DNA from 3 places in the Sporomusa intestinalis genome. Region 2 is predicted to be linked to each of the others. Evidence: riboswitches for the same ligand, from Rfam matches in the RefSeq annotation. Region 2 holds a riboswitch; each other region holds the start of a gene.
What was found. Region 2 has a riboswitch for cobalamin ahead of ACZ481_RS03960 (sirohydrochlorin cobaltochelatase). Riboswitches for the same ligand answer to the same signal wherever they lie in the genome.

Region 1 (6,080 bases), 980 kb from region 2:
GCGGGATCAGACTCGGCCGTACTGACACCAATAATCTCCGGCCCCAGACCAAGGGCCAGCAGGTTTTCCGTATGGGCTGAATACAAAGAAATAATACGCTTTGCCGGCTGTTTAAGAACGATCTTTTGGTTTAAATCGTCAACAATACTTATGCTGCCTTCATCCGGTGCAGCCGGCTGTTTAGGGGAGCCACAGCCAAGTAAGGACAACAGCAGGATAACAATGCCAATAACACGTAAAAATTTAGTTTTCATTGCTTTTTTCACCCCTTCAGCAAAGTTCGTCCCCTTACAGGTCGGAAAGTACGGCCAGACCGGTCTCGCCTGCACGTACTACCTTAATATTAAATACATCCCGGATAAGTGCAGGGGTAAGTACGGCTGACGCCGGCCCCTGCTCAACCAGCCGGCCAGCCTTAAGAACAACAGCGTCTGAACAAAAGACGCTGGCAAGATTAAGATCATGGATAATGGCCACCACTGTTAATCCCTGCTCTGCACACAGCTCCTTGAGCAGGTTGAGACAGGTAATGCTGTAAAAAATATCCATATTGGAAAAAGACTCGTCTAAAAACAGAATTTCCGGCTGTTGCGCCAGGGCTTTGGCAAATAATACCCGTTGGCGTTCGCCGCCACTCAGCTCTGTAATAAGCCGTCCCGCAAAATCAAGCGTATTAGTAATCCGCATGACATTCTCAATAATCCTTAAATCTCCGTCATTCAGCCCTTGAAGCCTGGCCTTAAACGGAGTACGGCCCATGCCGACAATATCCAGACAGGTATAGGGGAATCTAATCTCCATATTTTGCGGTACAATCGCAATATAGCGGGCCAATTCCTCAATCCGATAGGCAGTGATATCCCGGTCTTTAATTGTTATATTGCCGGCAACGGCCTTCATCTGACCTGTCATAACATTGAGCAACGTCGTTTTACCCGAGCCATTAGGGCCTACGATACCGGTAAAACTACCTTGGCAGATACTCAGGCTGATATCACGCAGCACCGGTTTATCAGCATAATTAAATTGTATGTTTTCTACTTTAATCATCATAAACGCCCCTACCCAAGCGTCTTGTTGCGCAGCCTGAATATATATACAAAAAATGGCCCGCCTAACAGTGTTGTCAAGACACCGACAGGGATTTCAATATTGCCGACTGACCGGCCAAACGTATCAGCTGTCAGGAGCAGCAAACCACCAGTCAGGCCGCATAGCGGAATTAAGGCCTTATTATCGGAACCAGTGACCATTCTGACCATATGGGGCACAATCAGGCCGACAAAACCAATAATACCGCCAATAGCGACACATACCGCCGTAATAAGCGCGCCGGCCCCCAACAGGATTGTCCGCAAACGCGACGCATTAACCCCAAGGCTGCGGGCCTCACGGTCACCCAGTGACAAAATATTGAGATCGCCGGCATGATAATAGCACAAAAAACAAGCGGCCAGAATCAATGGCCAGGCATACACCACATGGTCCCAGCTTTTAGCCGCTAAGCTGCCAATCAGCCAGGCAACGATAGCAGATACCTGTTCACCGGCCAGACTTTTTACCATACTGATTGCTGCCGACAGGATGCTGCTGACAATAATCCCGGCAATAATCAGGTTTGCCGACGATACATACCCCTTTACCCGCGCCATTGACATAACAATCAACAGGGTAAGAACGGCGCCGCCAAAAGCAAACAGTGTTACCGGCAGGCCTCCCTGGGCAAATATATTGAGATAGATCGCAACACTGGCGCCAAAAGCAGCGCCTGTTGATACCCCCATGGTATAGGAATCAGCCAGTGGATTCATCAACAACGCCTGAAAAACCACACCTGCCACAGCCAGGCCGCCGCCAACGGCAATAGCGGCCAGAATCCGCGGCAGGCGTATATCCCAGATGATTGCCGTCTGGGCAGCGTTAATGGAACTATAGGCTTCCTGGCTGCCAGTCAGCTTGCCATAGATAACGGCAGCCGCATCAGCCATGCTGATATCCGCCCGGCCGAACCCAACCGCCGCTAAAGCAAACAACACGGTTGCCGCCAGGAGGACCAAGCCGGCAATACGGGCCTTAGCCTGTTTGCGCCGCAGGAGGGCCGCTAACGAACTGCTGTTCATGCCAATGCGTGTTTACTCACTTTAGAGCGTTTAGTAAGAATGGTCGACAAATAGTTAACTTTCTTGCTGCCAGCCGTTATCAGATCATGAATTATTTCTTCACCCTCCAAACCACATTTGGAGACCATAACAGCGTTTTCAACCATACCGTGTTTATGCAGTTTTTCGACAATTTCAGTATAATTTTTGTATACTTTCATAAGCACAACATTATCAGATACCGCCAGTACCTGCTCCAGACGCTTTTCATCAATCGTGGCAGGTACGATACTGAGTATATCGCCGCCTTCAGCCAGCGGCACCCCTAAGCGGTTGCCAATCGCCGAAAACGAATTAACGCCGGGAATATTAACAATTTCATGGCCTGAATCTTCCAGCAGCCGATACACATACATATAAGTGCTATAAAGCATAGGGTCGCCCAGGGTCAGGAACGCAACTTTCTTGCCAGCATCCAGTAAGCCAAGGATTATGCTTTTATTGCTCACCCAGGCCTCAGACAGGGCTTGGGCGTTATAGTTCATGGGAAATACGAGCTCCAAAACCTCACTGCCTTCCTGAATATACGGACGGGCAATCGACATTGCCGTACTTTCGTCTTTTTTCTCCGTCCGGGGAGCAATGACTACATCTGCCGACTTAATGGCATTAATAGCTTTCAAAGTTAGTAATTCAGGATCGCCCGGTCCTACACCGACGCCGTAAAAAATTCCTGCCATAATCTAAACAACTCCTTAAAAAATAAAATCTCTGTCACGCGCACGGGCGTGGCAGAGATTATTTGCCGTATTGACGCAAATCCCCTCCCCATCGCGCGTGGGTGAAAACGGTGATTGTCAAACAGGCAGTTCTTCTGACTTAGGCTCATCGCCGGACTACGCCTTCCCAAAATAGGTTACTATTTCAGTGGCTCATTTGCAGTTGGCTCACCATTACAGCGGCGGGACCGTGCCGGATTCGCACCGGCTTCCCTTTTAAGCCCGATCGGGCGCCTGTTCCATATAGAATTACTTAAATTGTATGATTAACAGTACGAAAAGTCAAGATAATTTATGTCTACGCTATGTAACCGCAGATAGTTACTAATTTATAAAGTAACGGTACCAGGTATTCAACCGTCAGGATCGCAACATTATTTTTGCAATAACTTCATTTACTTTGTTTTATTTGTTATAATTAACAAATAAAACAAAATATGTAAAAGAGAGAAAAAAATGATAAAATATCTTGTGCTCTTATTGCTGTTTGCAATACTTATGTACTTTTTAAGCCCTTATCTCGTCCCGGTTAATAATGTCTGAATAGCAAACCCCGGCACTTCAAGCAGCAAAAGTGCCGGGGCCCGGTCTTACCTGATTATATCTACCCCCATATAGGGACGCAAAACCTCCGGCACAATAACTGAACCGTCTTCCTGCTGGTAGTTTTCCAAAACAGCGGCAACCGCCCGGCCAATTGCCACCCCTGATCCGTTCAGGGTATGGACAAACTCTGGTTTGGCCTTGGGTTCTCGGCGGAATTTTATCTCTGCCCGCCGGGCCTGGAAATCTTCAAAGTTGGAACAGGATGAAATCTCGCGATAGGTGTTGAAGCTAGGCAGCCACACCTCGAGATCGTAGGTCTTGGCCGATGAGAATCCCATGTCGCCTGAACACAATAACATGGTTCTGTGCGGCAAGCCTAACAGCTGCAATACTTTTTCCGCATTAAGAGTCAGCTGTTCCAGTTCATTGTAAGATTCTTCCGGCAGACTGAATTTAACCAGCTCTACTTTGTTAAACTGGTGCTGACGAATAAGCCCCCGGGTGTCCCGGCCGGCAGCACCGGCCTCGGCCCGGAAACATGCGCTGTAGGCTGTATAATAAAGCGGCAGCTCCTTGGCATCCAGAATTTCCTGGCGATGCAGGTTGGTGATCGGCACTTCTGCCGTGGGAATAAGATAATAGTCAAGGCCTTCCAGCTTAAACATATCCTGGGCAAACTTAGGCAGCTGGCCTGTGCCAATCATGCTGGCTTCATTAACTATAAAGGGTGGAAAGAACTCGGTATAGCCATGTTTTTGGGTATGAAGGTCGAGCATAAAGTTAATTAATGAACGTTCCAGCCGGGAACCCAGCCCTTTATAAAAAGTAAACCTGGCACCAGTTACTTTGCCGCCCCGCTCAAAGTCAAGAATACCCAATTTTTCACCAAGCTCCCAATGGGCAAGCGGTGTAAAAGTAAAATCACGCGGTGTACCAAAGCGGCGAATTTCTTTATTATCCTGTTCATTTTTACCTATAGGCACCGATACATGAGGCACATTGGGAATGCCCATGATAATAGCGGCCAATGCTGACTCCGCTTCTTTGACCTTGGCATCAATGGCGCTAATGCAATCGCCCACCTCACGCATCTCTAGAATCATATCATCGGCATTTTCCCCATTTTTTTTCTTTTTGCTGATGGCCTGAGACACAATATTCCGCTTGTTTTTAAGTGTTTCCACTTCGGCCAATAATTCCCGCCGTTCTTTTTCCCGGTTAATAAACACATTCAGGCTCATGGCTGCGCCCCGGTTAGCCAGCGCCTGTTCAATTACCCCGGAGTTATCCCGTACGAATTTGATATCTAACATGGTTATCTTCCTCCTTAACATAAGATAAGACTTGGCTTGTGCCAAGTTCTTTAGGACGATGGCAGAAGCCTTAGTCGTTCTTATGTCCACAAAATTTATTTATAAATTCTGGTAGACTAAAAAACTCCCGTCCCTGTGATAGGGACGGGAGTATAATTCTCCCGCGTTGCCACCCTGATTGACTCCCGGAGTCCGCTCGGCACGCATAACGGGCGTGTTCCGTACGGCTCATCACCGCATGCTCATAGGGTGGATGTCATAATTACGTTACCGGCTCGCACCTTACGCCGGCTCTCTGCAAACTCCAAATTATGCGCTGCCCTGTCATTGCAACAAACGATATTGAGATACTATTTATTATGCATTATAAAATTATACATTATTCAATACCAATTGTAAAGTACTGGCAGTTTAGATGCGAAGTTAAGCATGAGCAGCCACCAAATTATTATTATACTTTTGACGCTCATTAATAAACTCAATAAAACACCGGCTTATAACCGGATCAAATTGCGAACCGGCACACCGGCTGATCTCCTCCAGTGCTTTCGCTATACTAAATGGCTCCCGCCGGTAACAACGCACAGTTGTCATTGCGTCGAAACTGTCGCAGATGGCCAGTACGCGGCTAAAAAAAGGGATAGAATCCCCCGCCAGGCCTGTACCATAGCCTTTACCATCATATCGTTCATGATGATGGCGGACAATTGTTGCGATCCTATCCAGTCCCTCAACCTCGGACAAAATATCAGCCCCAACGTCAGGATGCTGCCTGATAACTGCAAATTCAGCGTCTGTCAGGTCTCCTGATTTATTTAAAATATGATCAGGAACACTGACTTTTCCCACATCATGAACAATACCGACAACATAAGCAAGGGTCACATCTTCAACAGGCAATTCGGCATATTCAGCGAAACCAGCCATTAAACAAGCCACATTTTTGCTATGCTCGGCTGTATATTTGTCCCTTTCGCCAATCACATGACAAAACGCTTCAATTATGCTCATGGGCTTAATTCCTTTCTGCGATGTGGTCCATTCTTCCCAGCGCCTGCAGGAGACACCATAAGGTGTTATAGGTAATATTATGTAACTATGTCTATTCTAATTGGCAGCGTAAAGAGCGTCAAGCTGTTTTATTACACTGTATTAAATTATATTGCCGGCAAAATAATTATATCCTACTATCGGGCACAATAAATATTCGTATATACAGATGTCAGTTGGGGTTAAGGGAACTTTATTTTCCTTCGTACCAAAGGAATTTTATTTTGCAAAGCGAAATAGAATACTGAGGTGATATCATGACCCATGACACGCACGAGCAGCTTGAGCAGTCG
Region 2 (6,080 bases):
GCATGTTGCAGTGCGTTTATGAAGAGTGGGGACAACGGGAGGATTTTAATTTTTATTTGTCGATCCTGTCCCATCAGTTTAATTTTGTATTTAATCATTCCGCAAGGGTGGCCTGTTATGCTGTGATGCTGGCCCGGGCAGTTGGCTGTCAGGATACTGAGATTGTAAACATCGGCGCAGCGGCTCTGCTGCATGATATTGGTAAAATAAACGTGCCGATCAAGGTCTTATACAAACAGGGTACTTATGATCCCTATGACCGCAGCGAAATGGAGCGCCATCCGGTCTATGGCAGCCAGATGCTGCTGCGGTCCCAAGAACTGCGGGCGCTTACTGCCGGGGTACTGCATCATCACGAGCGTTATGATGGCAGTGGCTATCCCCATAAGCTCAAGGCCCTGGAAATTCCCCTGGCGGCCAGAATCATTCATGTTGCTGAAGCTGTTGACGTTATGACAACAATCCAGAATTATCAGCAGCTAAGAAGCTGGGACGAAGCTATGGACGAACTGGAGCGGGGGGCTGGCAGTCAGTTTGACGGGGTCCTGGTAAATGCTTTTTCGACATTAGAACCGGAGAGCTTTGCTGCCAGCCGGACGAGTACCGGCGAGGCAGCGGGCCAGGAACAGCAGCCGCCGCTTTTATCTGCCGGCAGTGTAGGCCTTTACCTGGAGAATATAGCAAATTTAGGCGTTATTTGTTTGAATAAAAACAATACAGTGGTATTCTGCAATGCTTATGCGGAGCAGCTGCGGCAGCTGCCTGCAGGTACTTTAACAGGCAAAAACTTTTTAGACAGTTATCCCCCACACCGGCGCGCCATGCTGGCAGACAAGCTGGAACAGTTGCGGTCTGGAAAAATGAACGAATGGTATCGCCTGATGGGCCGGAACGGGCGGTTTATAGAAAACCGGTATTCCCGAGTGACTGATGGCAGCGGCAGGTTTATCGGCACTGTTCTGGTCACAATTGATGTGACTAAGCGGGAGAAAGTGGTTCGCAGCCTGCAGGCAGCCCGGGAAAGGCAGGCCGCTTTGTATCAGGCAGCCCAGATTATCACCTCAGCGTTAAGTATGGCCGAGGTTATAGAAGGTATCCTGCAGATTATAAAACAGACGATGGCTGTTAACAAGGCGGAAATTCAGTTATTAAACGAAAATAACGACAATATCCCCGCCGTGCATACGCAAGCCTACCGCCGCAGTGAACCGGCTGCCTGCCGGCAGGATTACCGTGAAGCGGCCAGCCAGGTTTATAATACTTTGCGGACCGTCATGGCTGCTGATGAAAAGAATGGGCTGGAAAAATATTATGTTCCACTTATTTACAGATGTGATCTATTGGGGATCTTATATATTGAAAGAAACACTGCAGGCGAGGATTCGCAGGAACGGCTGGAGCTGCTGGAGACCTTGGCCGGCCAGACTGCGATTGCGATCAGAAATGCCCGGCTGCTCGAGGAAGTACAATATCTGGCTGAGTATGATAATTTGACCGGCTTATTGAACCGCCATTCCTTTGACCGTTTTTATGCAGAGCAGTGCCGGCAGGCCGCAGGACAGCCGGTTACGCTGTTGATGATTGATATCAACGGCCTGAAGCTTATCAATGACAATTACGGGCATGTGGCCGGTGATATGCTGATTAAGGCTGCGGCTCAGGTTGTGAAAAACAGTATCAGCAGCGACGACCGGGCATTCCGTTATGGCGGTGATGAGATTGTTGTCCTGCTGCCAGGGGTTTCTATCCAGGAAGCACAGATTATTATTAAGCGGATCCTCCGCAATAGCAAGTGGTGGAAACCGGGCATTACAGCTAACCCTTATGCCGACCTGACCCTCAGTATCAGTATTGGTGCCGCCGGGAGCAGTGAAGTCAGTATGGACTGCCTGGTTCAGGAAGCCGATAAACGCATGTATGAAAGCAAGCGCCTTTATTATAAGTCGCTTGATATTAAGTGAGGGCTGCGTTGGGCGTGGCGGGCAGACCGATACATTGCAGGACGCAGTGGGGAAGCAATAAATTAAGAATAGAGTGATAATTCAGGGCAATCCTTTTTTAAGGATTGACAATCATTTCTTGAGATGTTATGCTAATTTCCAGAGGACAACTTCATAGGTTTGAAATAGGTGCCTAAAGGCTTAATAGGGAAGTCCGGTTCGATGCCGGCGCGGTCCCGCCACTGTAACGGGGAACAAGCTTAAGATATACCACTGAGCATTTTGTTTGGGAAGGTTTAAGTGAGTGATGATCCGGAGTCAGGAGAACTGCCTATTTGACAATCGCCGTTTGTTACCCACGAGGCATGGGGAGGGGATTACAGTAGACGCTTGTAACAATAGCGTAGCTGGCTTAGTTCGCTCCTGGTTAACACCCAGGAGTTTTTTTATAAAGCTACTGTTTATTACTCCCAACTTTAACGGTTGGGAGTTTTAATTTAATGACATTCTTCTCAACGCTCCTTTTTGAATTGCGCATTGGCGCGGGTCTCTTGCAGACCTTCCTTTTTACAGTTCTACTTTCATAATAAATAATTTTATTTCGGCGAGGAGGCTGCCTATGGGGCAATAAACAGAATTGGGGAGGATTTTCTCCAGCCATTGGCTTTGTAAAAATTTAAAGGAGTTGTTCTATTTATGAAAAAGATTTTTTCTTTGTTTACCACGATTTGCATGCTGGCTGTATTTGGCTGTGTCAGCCTGATCCCGTCGCTGGCTGCGGCTGCACCGGCCCCTGCAGGCAAGAAGGCCATTCTGGTGGTAAGTTTTGGTACAACCTACCACGACACGTTGAAAACAACTATTGAAGCGGTTGAAAACAAAATACGGGCTGAATTCCCTGATTATGAAGTGCGCCGGGCATTTAGCTCCCGGATTATTATCAAAAGATTAGCCGAACGGGACGGTATCCAGATTGATACTGAGAAACAGGCGCTTGACCGCCTCAAAGCCGAAGGTTTTACTGAGGTTATTGTCCAACCTATGCAAGTTACCGCTGGTGAGGAATATGAGCTGATTAATGGCGTGGTGGCTCATGCCAAGGCGGCTAAGGCCTTTGAGAAGATTGCAATCGGCAGACCGCTGCTTTACTATATGGGACAGGAAGACACCACTGATGATTATCTGGCCGTAGCCAAAGCATTGGAAACCCAATACCCGAAACTGAAAAAGAATGAAGCTGTTCTGCTGCTGGGTCACGGCGGACTCCATCCGGCAACGGCAACCTATCCTGCTCTGCAGCAAAAACTGCAGGATGCAGGCTACAAAAATGTATATGTTTATACGGTAGAGGCGTATCCGACTCTGGAAGGAACAATCGATAAGCTGAAAGCCAATAAAATTAAAAAAGTGACCCTGATGCCGCTGATGCTGGTAGCTGGCGACCATGCCAACAACGACATGGCCGGTGACGAAAGTGATTCGCACAAAAGTCAGCTTCTTGCCGCTGGCATTAAAGTTGACACCTATCTCCACGGTTTGGGCGAAAACGCAGAAATCCAGGCTATCTATGTTCAGCATGTAAAAGACGCGATTGATGAACTTAATAATCCTGAAGCTGAAGCACATTAAAAACAGGTAAAAATGACACATCTCCGATACTATCGGAGATGTGTTTTGTTTGAAGAACCTGAAAAAAGTATAAAATAATACTCCTGTGAGATTTTGTATTAGCAATGCAATCAAAAAAATGAGAAGATTAAGTATTATTGGAATATATGCAAAATCCCGCCAAAACTATTGACAAGCTTCTAACTGTCCGATAAACTTAAATTACACCTGTATGTAATTTAATACTGTTGAGTTGGGTGCCCGACGGGCTTAATAGGGAAGACCGGTGAGAAACCGGCGCGGTCCCGCCACTGTAACGGGGAGCAAGCTTAAGATATGCCACTGGGAAAGAATTTCCGGGAAGGTTTAAGCAAGCGATGAACCGGAGCCAGGAGAACTGCCTAGCTGACAATCGCCGTTAGAGACCCACGAGGTATGGGGAGGGGATTACAGTTAAGCGCGTATCTTCTCGGGTATACTCAAGAAGTTAGTGATCTGCTGAATTCACTCCTGGTATTAAATACCAGGAGTTTTTTATTGACATACTGTAGCTATATTTCCGTAGGTCCTGGCCATGCGGGGAGTAGGAGGGAAACGAAGTGTCACAATATGTTCCGGCTAATTGGCCGGTTGACAAACGTAATCGGTCAGTGCGGTTACGGGCCGTGAAGGGGTGTTGCCGGTTACCGGACCGTGAACCTGGTGGTAATGCTTCCATCCCGAAAACGTACGAAACCTTGACGTTAAACAGAGCGCAGAGCAAAAGTGTGCGGCTGCCCTTAGCAGCGGGTAAGGGCTGAGTCTAAGTTATAGGCTTACCGGCTTACGCCATCGAGTAGCTAAAAAATAAAAGCTTTAGAGGCAGATGCCAACCTTTCGCAGGCGGCATCTTTCTTCTTCTGGCACAGTAAAGGATGTACATATGCTACAGCTTGTAAATTTATCAAACTATACGACTGATAATGAGCTTATCAGCAATAATGGGGAATGTTTGCGGAGATTTTTGCATTTTCACCATTTAGATGGCATTGAGATGATGTTTTGCGGGCCCCTGGATGAAACTGTCCATAAAAAGGAATGGATTCACGGCGTTCATCTTCGGTTCTGGCCCTGGTGGCTTGATTTTTGGCGTGGCGATCAGCGGGCATTATTGCAACAGTTTGCGAGTGAGGCGGATATTAGGGACTGCTACGGCGGCGTAACCCAGGAAGAATGGCTGAATGTCTACCGGGAGAACATTGCCGCCGCCCGGCAGGCGGGCGCTAAATATGTTGTGTTTCATGTCAGCCATGCCCGCATCTCTGAGTTGTTCAACTGGAATTTTCATGCCACCGACCGGGAGGTAATTGAAGCAACCGTAGAGGTTATTAATGCTCTCCATAGCTCGCTGCCGGCAGACATGACCCTCTTATTCGAAAATCTGTGGTGGCCGGGGTTAACCTTGCAGAGCAAGGAACTGACAGCGTATCTGCTGGATAACGTAGCTCACCGCAATGTCGGCATCATGCTGGATACGGGCCATCTGATGAATACGAATCCGGCCTTGCGGACGCAAACGGAGGGGATCGACTACATCCTCAGAACAATATCCGGGCTGGGCAGCTATAGCCAGTATATTAAGGGGATTCATTTACATCACTCCTTATCGGGCGAATACATCAGGAGCAGCCAAAGCAGCCTGCAGCGTCAGGAGAACTATTCCATGACGGCCCTTATGCATCATGTCCTTAAGATTGATGAGCATTTGCCGTTTAGTGTGCCTGAGGCAGGGCGAATTATTGATTATGTTCAGCCTGATTACCTGGTGCATGAGTTTATGAAGAATTCAATGAGCGAGTGGATAGAAAAGATTACATGCCAACAACAGGCAATAAATAGGATGAGGTCAAGCATATGAGATATTTTCAGATGATCAAACCGGCTGCAATGTTGCTGTGCCTGCTGCTTTTTTTAGCCGCAGGCTGCGCCAATCAGCAGGCACAGCAGGCCGGGCCGCCGGCGGCCGGCTATGAGGTAACAGACGGCAAGGGCAATGTACTGAAACTGCCGCACAAACCCCAGCGGATTGTATCCTTGTCGATCAGTACGGATGAAATCCTGCTGGGCCTGGTGCCGACAACACGGATTGCCGCGCTGACCTATTTGGCGGATGACGGCGGTTTATCCAATGTTACCGAACAGGCTAAGGCCGTACCGGCGAAGATCAGGGCCAACGCGGAAGCTGTCATTGCCCTGCAGCCTGATCTCGTGATTGTGCCGGACTGGCAGCCGGTGGAGTTTGTGCAGACAGTCCGGGATGCAGGTTTTCCCGTCTATATTTATACATGGCCTAATTCTATTGAAGAAATCAAAAGCGTGATTTTGGCGATTGCCCGGGCGGTCGGCGAACCGGAGGCGGGCGCGAAGCTGGTTGCCGATATGGACAATACCCTGGCTGAGGTTGGTGCCAGGGTCAGGTCGATACCTGACAGCCAAAGGCCGGTGGTGGTCCGTTTTTCCCTGATGGGCGGCAGTGACGGTACAGGCACGACT
Region 3 (6,080 bases), 1.8 Mb from region 2:
TTATCATAGCCACCGTCAAGGTTTACACTGGTGATGGCATAGAGATAGTTATCTTTAATTACCAGCCCTTCGCCATGAAAAGTGGCTTTATCATCATAAGCGATGCCGGTTACTTTGGCCGCATCCTCCTTTAGACTATAATGCTCGCCTTCACTTAAGGTGGCTTTGCCTAAGCCGGCAATGGCTATATTGCCAAGGTCATAGTCCGTAGTATAGAGAAAATCACCATAAGTCGCGGCTGCATGGATATTAGGCACGCTTTTCATTTCGCCGGTACTTACATAATCGGTCCAATTCGCACTGACCGGATTGATGATATTAATTGCCTTCAAATCGGTTGTGCTGTAAGTATACTGACGCAACAGCACCTGGCTTTTGCCATTGTGATTGATGGTGAACACGGAGGGGTCCCGGTTGAGCTCATCAATTTTCATTGTGGCCGAAGCCGGATCAATATAAGCGGTGACTCTGGAACCGCTTAAGGTCCCAACCTGGCTGTTATGAAAGTCTGATGGCACTACGGCGGCCAGCTCCGCCCCCAGGGCCTGGCTGGTGCTGAGCAGGCAGCTTAATACAACTGCCGCCGCTAAATTTTTTTTGGTATAGCGTTTTTTATGACGACGTACCATTGGCTTGACACTCCTTTCAATTTATCCTTGTTATCGATTAGAATTCATAACGTACTGTGGCATAATAAGTCCTGCCCTGAATGGGAAATTCCGGATTAATAAAACCATCAACAGCAGCAAGCAGCGGACTGTAAATCTTCATTTTCGGACCTTTATTAAAAATATCATTACAGCCCAGGGTTACCTGCAGGGTTGTATTTGGTTTCCATTTAATCCCGGCAGCCACTGTAGTCAGTGAAGCCACCGGTTTGCCGGACAGATAGGAAGCTTGGCCGCCGCGCTTGTCTTTCTCATAATCGGTGAAATATTCACCAACATATTTGATTTCGCCGAATATGGCCAGCCGGCCGGTGGGATGGTAGGTCAGACGGGCTGAGCCTTCCCATTCCGGCGCATAAGGCGGCCAGACGTCACGCCAGGGACCGATTTCGCCGTAATCGGCAAATGTGCTGTTGCGCCTTTGCAACTGGACTTTGGTATAGGTAGCCTGCAGGTCGAAAGAAAGCTTTTCCCAGTTCAGGCCGGTCTGCAATTCCACACCGCGGGCTTTGCCGCGATTGTCATTAAAGTAGGACCAGTAATCCAGTCCCCGGCGCGCCAGCTGCAGCATATTATCCGAATCCCGCCAAAAATAGGTCGCTGTCAGGTTGGCATCGGCCTTGAGCATTGTGCCGGTAAACAAGGCGCTGATATCAAACTGTTTGCCCTCTTCCGGCAGGGGGAAAGCGGTTCCGCTCGCGTTGGCCCCCCGCGGCGGCGGCAGGATGCCGGCCCCGTCGCCGGCAATTTCATACAGGTTCAATAACCGGTAATAGGTGCCGCCGGTCATACGCATGGTAAAATTGTCGGCAAACTGCTTTTTCACCGCCAGTTGCCAGGTAGCCTTGCCGTCAGTTTGCTCATCCTCTTTGCCGAACCATTGATGCGCATCTTCTTTCTGCATACGGGTGCTGCGCCCTATAATCCGGGATTGATTGTAGCGGCCGCTTGCCGTCAGCCATAACGTCTCTTGTTTGTCGATGGTAAAGGTGTCCTGGATTTGGGCATTCAGCAGTTCCTGTTTGTAATAATTACGGAATCTGGCCAACAGGGCATCTACTGCCTGGCCTGTGTCATCTTGGGAGTATTCATCCATGCCGGAACCGCGAACCTTCATTTTTTCACTGGAGAAATTTATCTGAAACTCAAGCAGCTGCCGGTCTGTCAATTCATAGCTGCCGTCCACCTGCGCATTGTATTTGTCTGAATTATAGTTGCTCCATAACCGCATTGGCGTTTTCCAGTTGGGCGAGGTGTCCAAATCGTAGGCCTTTTCCGTATTGTATTTCTTATCCTGCTGCAGGTAGTCGAGCATCCAGCCCCATTCCAGCTTCTCGGCCGTATCCCGCCGCTGCACTAATAACTCCCGGGAATCAATCACCTGTCGCCGGCTTTCCGCATAGTAGACATCCTTGGCGTCTACATAACTGCCAATCTGCACCGCAGTACCGGTACCTTCGACCCACAAACTATCCGGCAGGTGCCGGTCGATTTTTTTCCAGCTGCCTTTGATCATCCAGTTGTCATCCTGCCACTTGATCAGCGCATCGGTATTTTTGAAATCATTGTACCGGCGGTGCCGTTCATCATCTTTCAACAGTTGTATTTTCTGTTTCCATTCCGCTAACTCTTTACTCTTATTAGCCATCGCAGGATTCGTATCCGGGTCGGCTTTATTTACCGCGTATTCCGCTTCAGCCCGGGCATAATCATGATAGACCGCATCTTTGGCGGCTGTATCGGCGCTTTCAAAGAATTTTTTAAAATCAGCCGGATTAGAAAACTTTTCCTGCCATTTTTCCATATCCTTGATAGCAGACCAGAGGCTTACCGCATTTTTCCCCGGCGCCACCGCATAGTTTCCCTGGTAGGACCGGCTGTAGAAATTATCCTGTCCAGCCGTATCATCCCGGACAAAGTCCAGCCATTGCCCGGTATTTTCTTTAAAGCTTTCCTTCTCGGCTTCGGTTAGGCCGACATGATACCACTGGCCTGCCTGGTCAATCATCTCAGTGTTAAAATTATTGATGTCCGTCTGCAGGCCGTCCCGCATTGTAACGGCATAGGGGAGATTGCGTTGGGCCGCATAGTTCTTATATTTAAAGTTACCGTCGCTTTGCTCCCGGTTCAACCCCACCATTAAGCTGCCGCTGCCCAAGGGCGCATCGACCTGCAGGGAATAGGCGGCGCCGCCGTAAGCGGCACGTCCCGCCTCGGCCGCCACATTGGCTTTGGCAGGCCGTTTAGTAACAATATTGATGACACCGCCCATGTAAGTACCGCCAAACCGGCTGGGAATATAGCCGCGGTATACCTCAATCCGTTCCACGTTTCTGACCGGTATTGTCGAAATATCCACAGCCGCATCGCCGCCGAGATTGGTAAGCACACCATCGATAAAAACACCGACCTGAGCCGCGGTTGACCCGCGAATACTGACTGTAGTATATTGTCCTTTGCCGTTCACCTCGCGAACGTGAACGCCAGGGACTGTTTTCAGTAAATCAGGCAGGGTTTTCTGCTCGCCTTTATAGTCATCAGGGCGGATAACCGTGACTGAACCCGGCGATAATTTGCTTTCCCAGTCAGGCCTTTTGGCTTCAACCGTAACCCCGGCCAGGGTAAACTCCGGATTATCGGCCACTAGAATTTCCTCGGCTTCTGCCGGCTGAACACTCAGCCCCAGAGATATTGCCACTGCTAAGGCCAGACTCAGCTTTTGACCAGGGTGGAAATGTTTTGTGACCAAAATCTTTTCCGTGTTTTTCATAATTATCTCTCCATTAACAAAGGTTCTTTACTTTCCGCCGCAAGGCAGCAGCCGTGGCGGCGTGGCCGGTTTCGACCGGCTAGGCTGCCGAGCGAGGAGGTTCCTTACGGCAATAAAAAAACTCCCTGTGGGAGTGGGTACGTTGCCGCTGGGTCGCTTTGGGGCTTCGCGTAATCTCCTCCCTGTCGCTCGCAGGTAAAAATGGTGATTGCTGGACAGGCAGTTCTCCTGACTCCGGTTCATTGTTCCCCACGCCTTCCCAAAACAATTGCTCAGTGGCGTCTTGTGGGTTACTCCCCGTTACAGTGGCGGGACCGTGTTGGCTTTGCACCAAACTTCCCTATTAAGCCCTTAAGGGCACCTCTCCCCTGGATTATGCTGTTGTTAACCTGCGCGGCCGCTGCTGCTTACGGCAAAGTATTGACCTGTTTGTCCCCCTTTTTGAAATTATAGTTGCCCTGCACTGATAACAATACATGAGAACTTTTGTAGAATACAGACAGACATATCGATGCAAAAAATAAATAATTTTACCTAAATAACGGTAATTTCTAGAATAAATTGTAAAGAAATGGGTGATAACGAGAACCCTACCTTAGTATAGCGCAGGCTGAAAATCCAGTAAATCCCTCATTCGAGTGATTTTTCTTACTATTTTGACTGGGAATGAGGTACCCCTCAGGCGACAAAACTGTGGTCCTGTCATCGGCTGTTGCCAGCCGTCCGCCTCTATTCGACAGCAGGTAAGCGTTAAACAAAGGCTATGCGGCAAAAAAATACCTGAGGTATTAGGAGCATAATACCTCAGGCGGATGCTGTGCTTGTATCCCGGTTAAGTTTAGTATTGGCTGCTTGCAACCTTGCGGCCTGCTTCTGTTATGGGCTCACGCTCAATGCTTGTGGCCGAAATAACCGCAACCCCACCGGAAGAAGGCAATAAAGGATCTAGACAATAAAAATGCAATCGTTAACGTATACAGTGTGGTAAACCAGTTCCAGTCTATATACCTGATGAGGTTGGTATATAATTCGAGCGGATATTCTATGGCGGTTATGCCTGCGCTGAACAATACGGCATAACCAATAATCGGCCAGAATCCCCGCTCGCGGGTGACTTGATTGTATAATATGCATAGTACCGGGAACACCCATAGTTCAAATAACAGGCTGGTATCGTAATAATGGGACAACAGTCGTATTGGATATTCCACAAGCTTTAATTCAACGACCGGGCTCCCCCAGGCGAAATCAAGCAGACATTTGAACAAAAAAATGACGATCCAGTCCGAAAAATATTGCCATTCAACAGCGAAAAGCAGCAGTAATAAAGTAACCCCTGCTGCTATTATCATAATGATTTGCTCCACACCCAAATTCATTTGCCCTACTCTCCCGCATTATATAATAGGTTCTAATAGGTTCGGTTAAGGATTTCTATTAAACCTTAAACCTAGTTATTCCCATAAGTCTATTACTTAAGCCCAGGGCGGGGTCAGGCCTTACACTTCACACAAATCGTTGCTAATTTTTTCTGCCAGGCGTTTCAGGTCATCGTTGTCAACGACTTTGTTGTACCCTCTGATAATCCCGCTCATGCTTAAGGGGAGCACCTTGGTCAACTCTGTTTTTGTCATTACTGCCATCCGAACGGCTACGTAGATGAGGATATTTCTTGCCGCTACCACGCGGCGGTCATGTCTTTCGTGCATGATCCGCTCTTTATTGATCTCACTGACTGATGCTACTGTTGTCAATAATTCAGCAAAAGTGACGGACAGGGCGGCCGGCACCACGCATGTTTCTGTTGTCTCCGTCCTTGCATATAGATGCTCAAAAGCCTCAGCTTGCTGAATCTCCGGCAGTTCTATTTCCATATACTCCAGATACTTCTCAATCGCCTTCGTTTTGTTATTAGAAAGCATGGATAATATGAATTCCGTATCCACAATACTGCTGTTTCCGGTCCGATATGCAAGATGACTGGTCCAACAGGATTCAGAGGTCCCGGCCTTTATGGGATTCTGGTGAATATACCGCAACAGGCTTATAAGATACGGATCACTATTACACAGCTTTGCCTTATAGCGCTGTTCGAAGACATGTCCCGCTCTGTCATATTTACGGTTATAATATTGGGTATAGCTCTGCTGAATCCCCTGCATGATTTTAGAAAGTGGTTCATCTGCAACTCCTCCCAACAGGTGAACATGGTTATCCATGATGGCGTAGGCGTACAGATGAAACTGGTATTTCTGTTTATACCGTTCAACGAGGGCAAGGTACTTCGATTTATCGCCTCCATCATGAAACACAACTTCTCGGTTGTTGCCGCGAGCTATAATATGATACAGAGCTCCCGCATAATGAATTCGCGGCTGTCTTGCCATCCGGATCACCATCCTGCTTTTCCCTTTTGAGGCCATACTATCATATTTTATTATTAGTGTAAACAGTGAGGCCTGACCCCGAAAGCCTTCGAAAGCCTTTCTGGCAATATCAGTTTTGTAAGAATTGAGGTTTACCTTTAAGTCTGTTTTGCCTTATATTATAATTGTGAACGGTCAAATAACTCCATCACATAATCCCAACGGCGGCTTCCCTTGTGATGATTGGTATTCACCAACGAGTGAAACAGATGATAT

Region 1: another riboswitch for cobalamin. It lies ahead of cobI (precorrin-2 C(20)-methyltransferase); the one in region 2 lies ahead of ACZ481_RS03960 (sirohydrochlorin cobaltochelatase).
Region 3: another riboswitch for cobalamin. It lies ahead of ACZ481_RS12570 (TonB-dependent receptor); the one in region 2 lies ahead of ACZ481_RS03960 (sirohydrochlorin cobaltochelatase).

Annotation. Positions count from the first base shown of each region.
Region 1 covers NZ_AP042390.1:5,407,233-5,413,312, forward strand. The annotation lists gene ACZ481_RS25070 (ABC transporter substrate-binding protein) at 1-254, opposite strand, end outside; gene ACZ481_RS25075 (ABC transporter ATP-binding protein) at 289-1,053, opposite strand; gene ACZ481_RS25080 (FecCD family ABC transporter permease) at 1,062-2,120, opposite strand; gene cobI (precorrin-2 C(20)-methyltransferase) at 2,117-2,839, opposite strand; cobalamin riboswitch at 2,947-3,131, opposite strand; gene serS (serine--tRNA ligase) at 3,469-4,737, opposite strand; gene ACZ481_RS25095 (HD-GYP domain-containing protein) at 5,161-5,748, opposite strand; gene ACZ481_RS25100 (uracil-DNA glycosylase) at 6,045-6,080, shown strand, end outside.
Region 2 covers NZ_AP042390.1:846,518-852,597, forward strand. The annotation lists gene ACZ481_RS03955 (diguanylate cyclase domain-containing protein) at 3-1,961, shown strand; cobalamin riboswitch at 2,111-2,289, shown strand; gene ACZ481_RS03960 (sirohydrochlorin cobaltochelatase) at 2,637-3,569, shown strand; cobalamin riboswitch at 3,787-3,967, shown strand; gene ACZ481_RS03965 (sugar phosphate isomerase/epimerase family protein) at 4,471-5,445, shown strand; gene ACZ481_RS03970 (ABC transporter substrate-binding protein) at 5,442-6,080, shown strand, end outside.
Region 3 covers NZ_AP042390.1:2,692,924-2,699,003, forward strand. The annotation lists gene ACZ481_RS12565 (hypothetical protein) at 1-629, opposite strand, end outside; gene ACZ481_RS12570 (TonB-dependent receptor) at 667-3,438, opposite strand; cobalamin riboswitch at 3,640-3,818, opposite strand; gene ACZ481_RS12575 (CBO0543 family protein) at 4,329-4,817, opposite strand; gene ACZ481_RS12580 (transposase) at 4,938-5,825, opposite strand.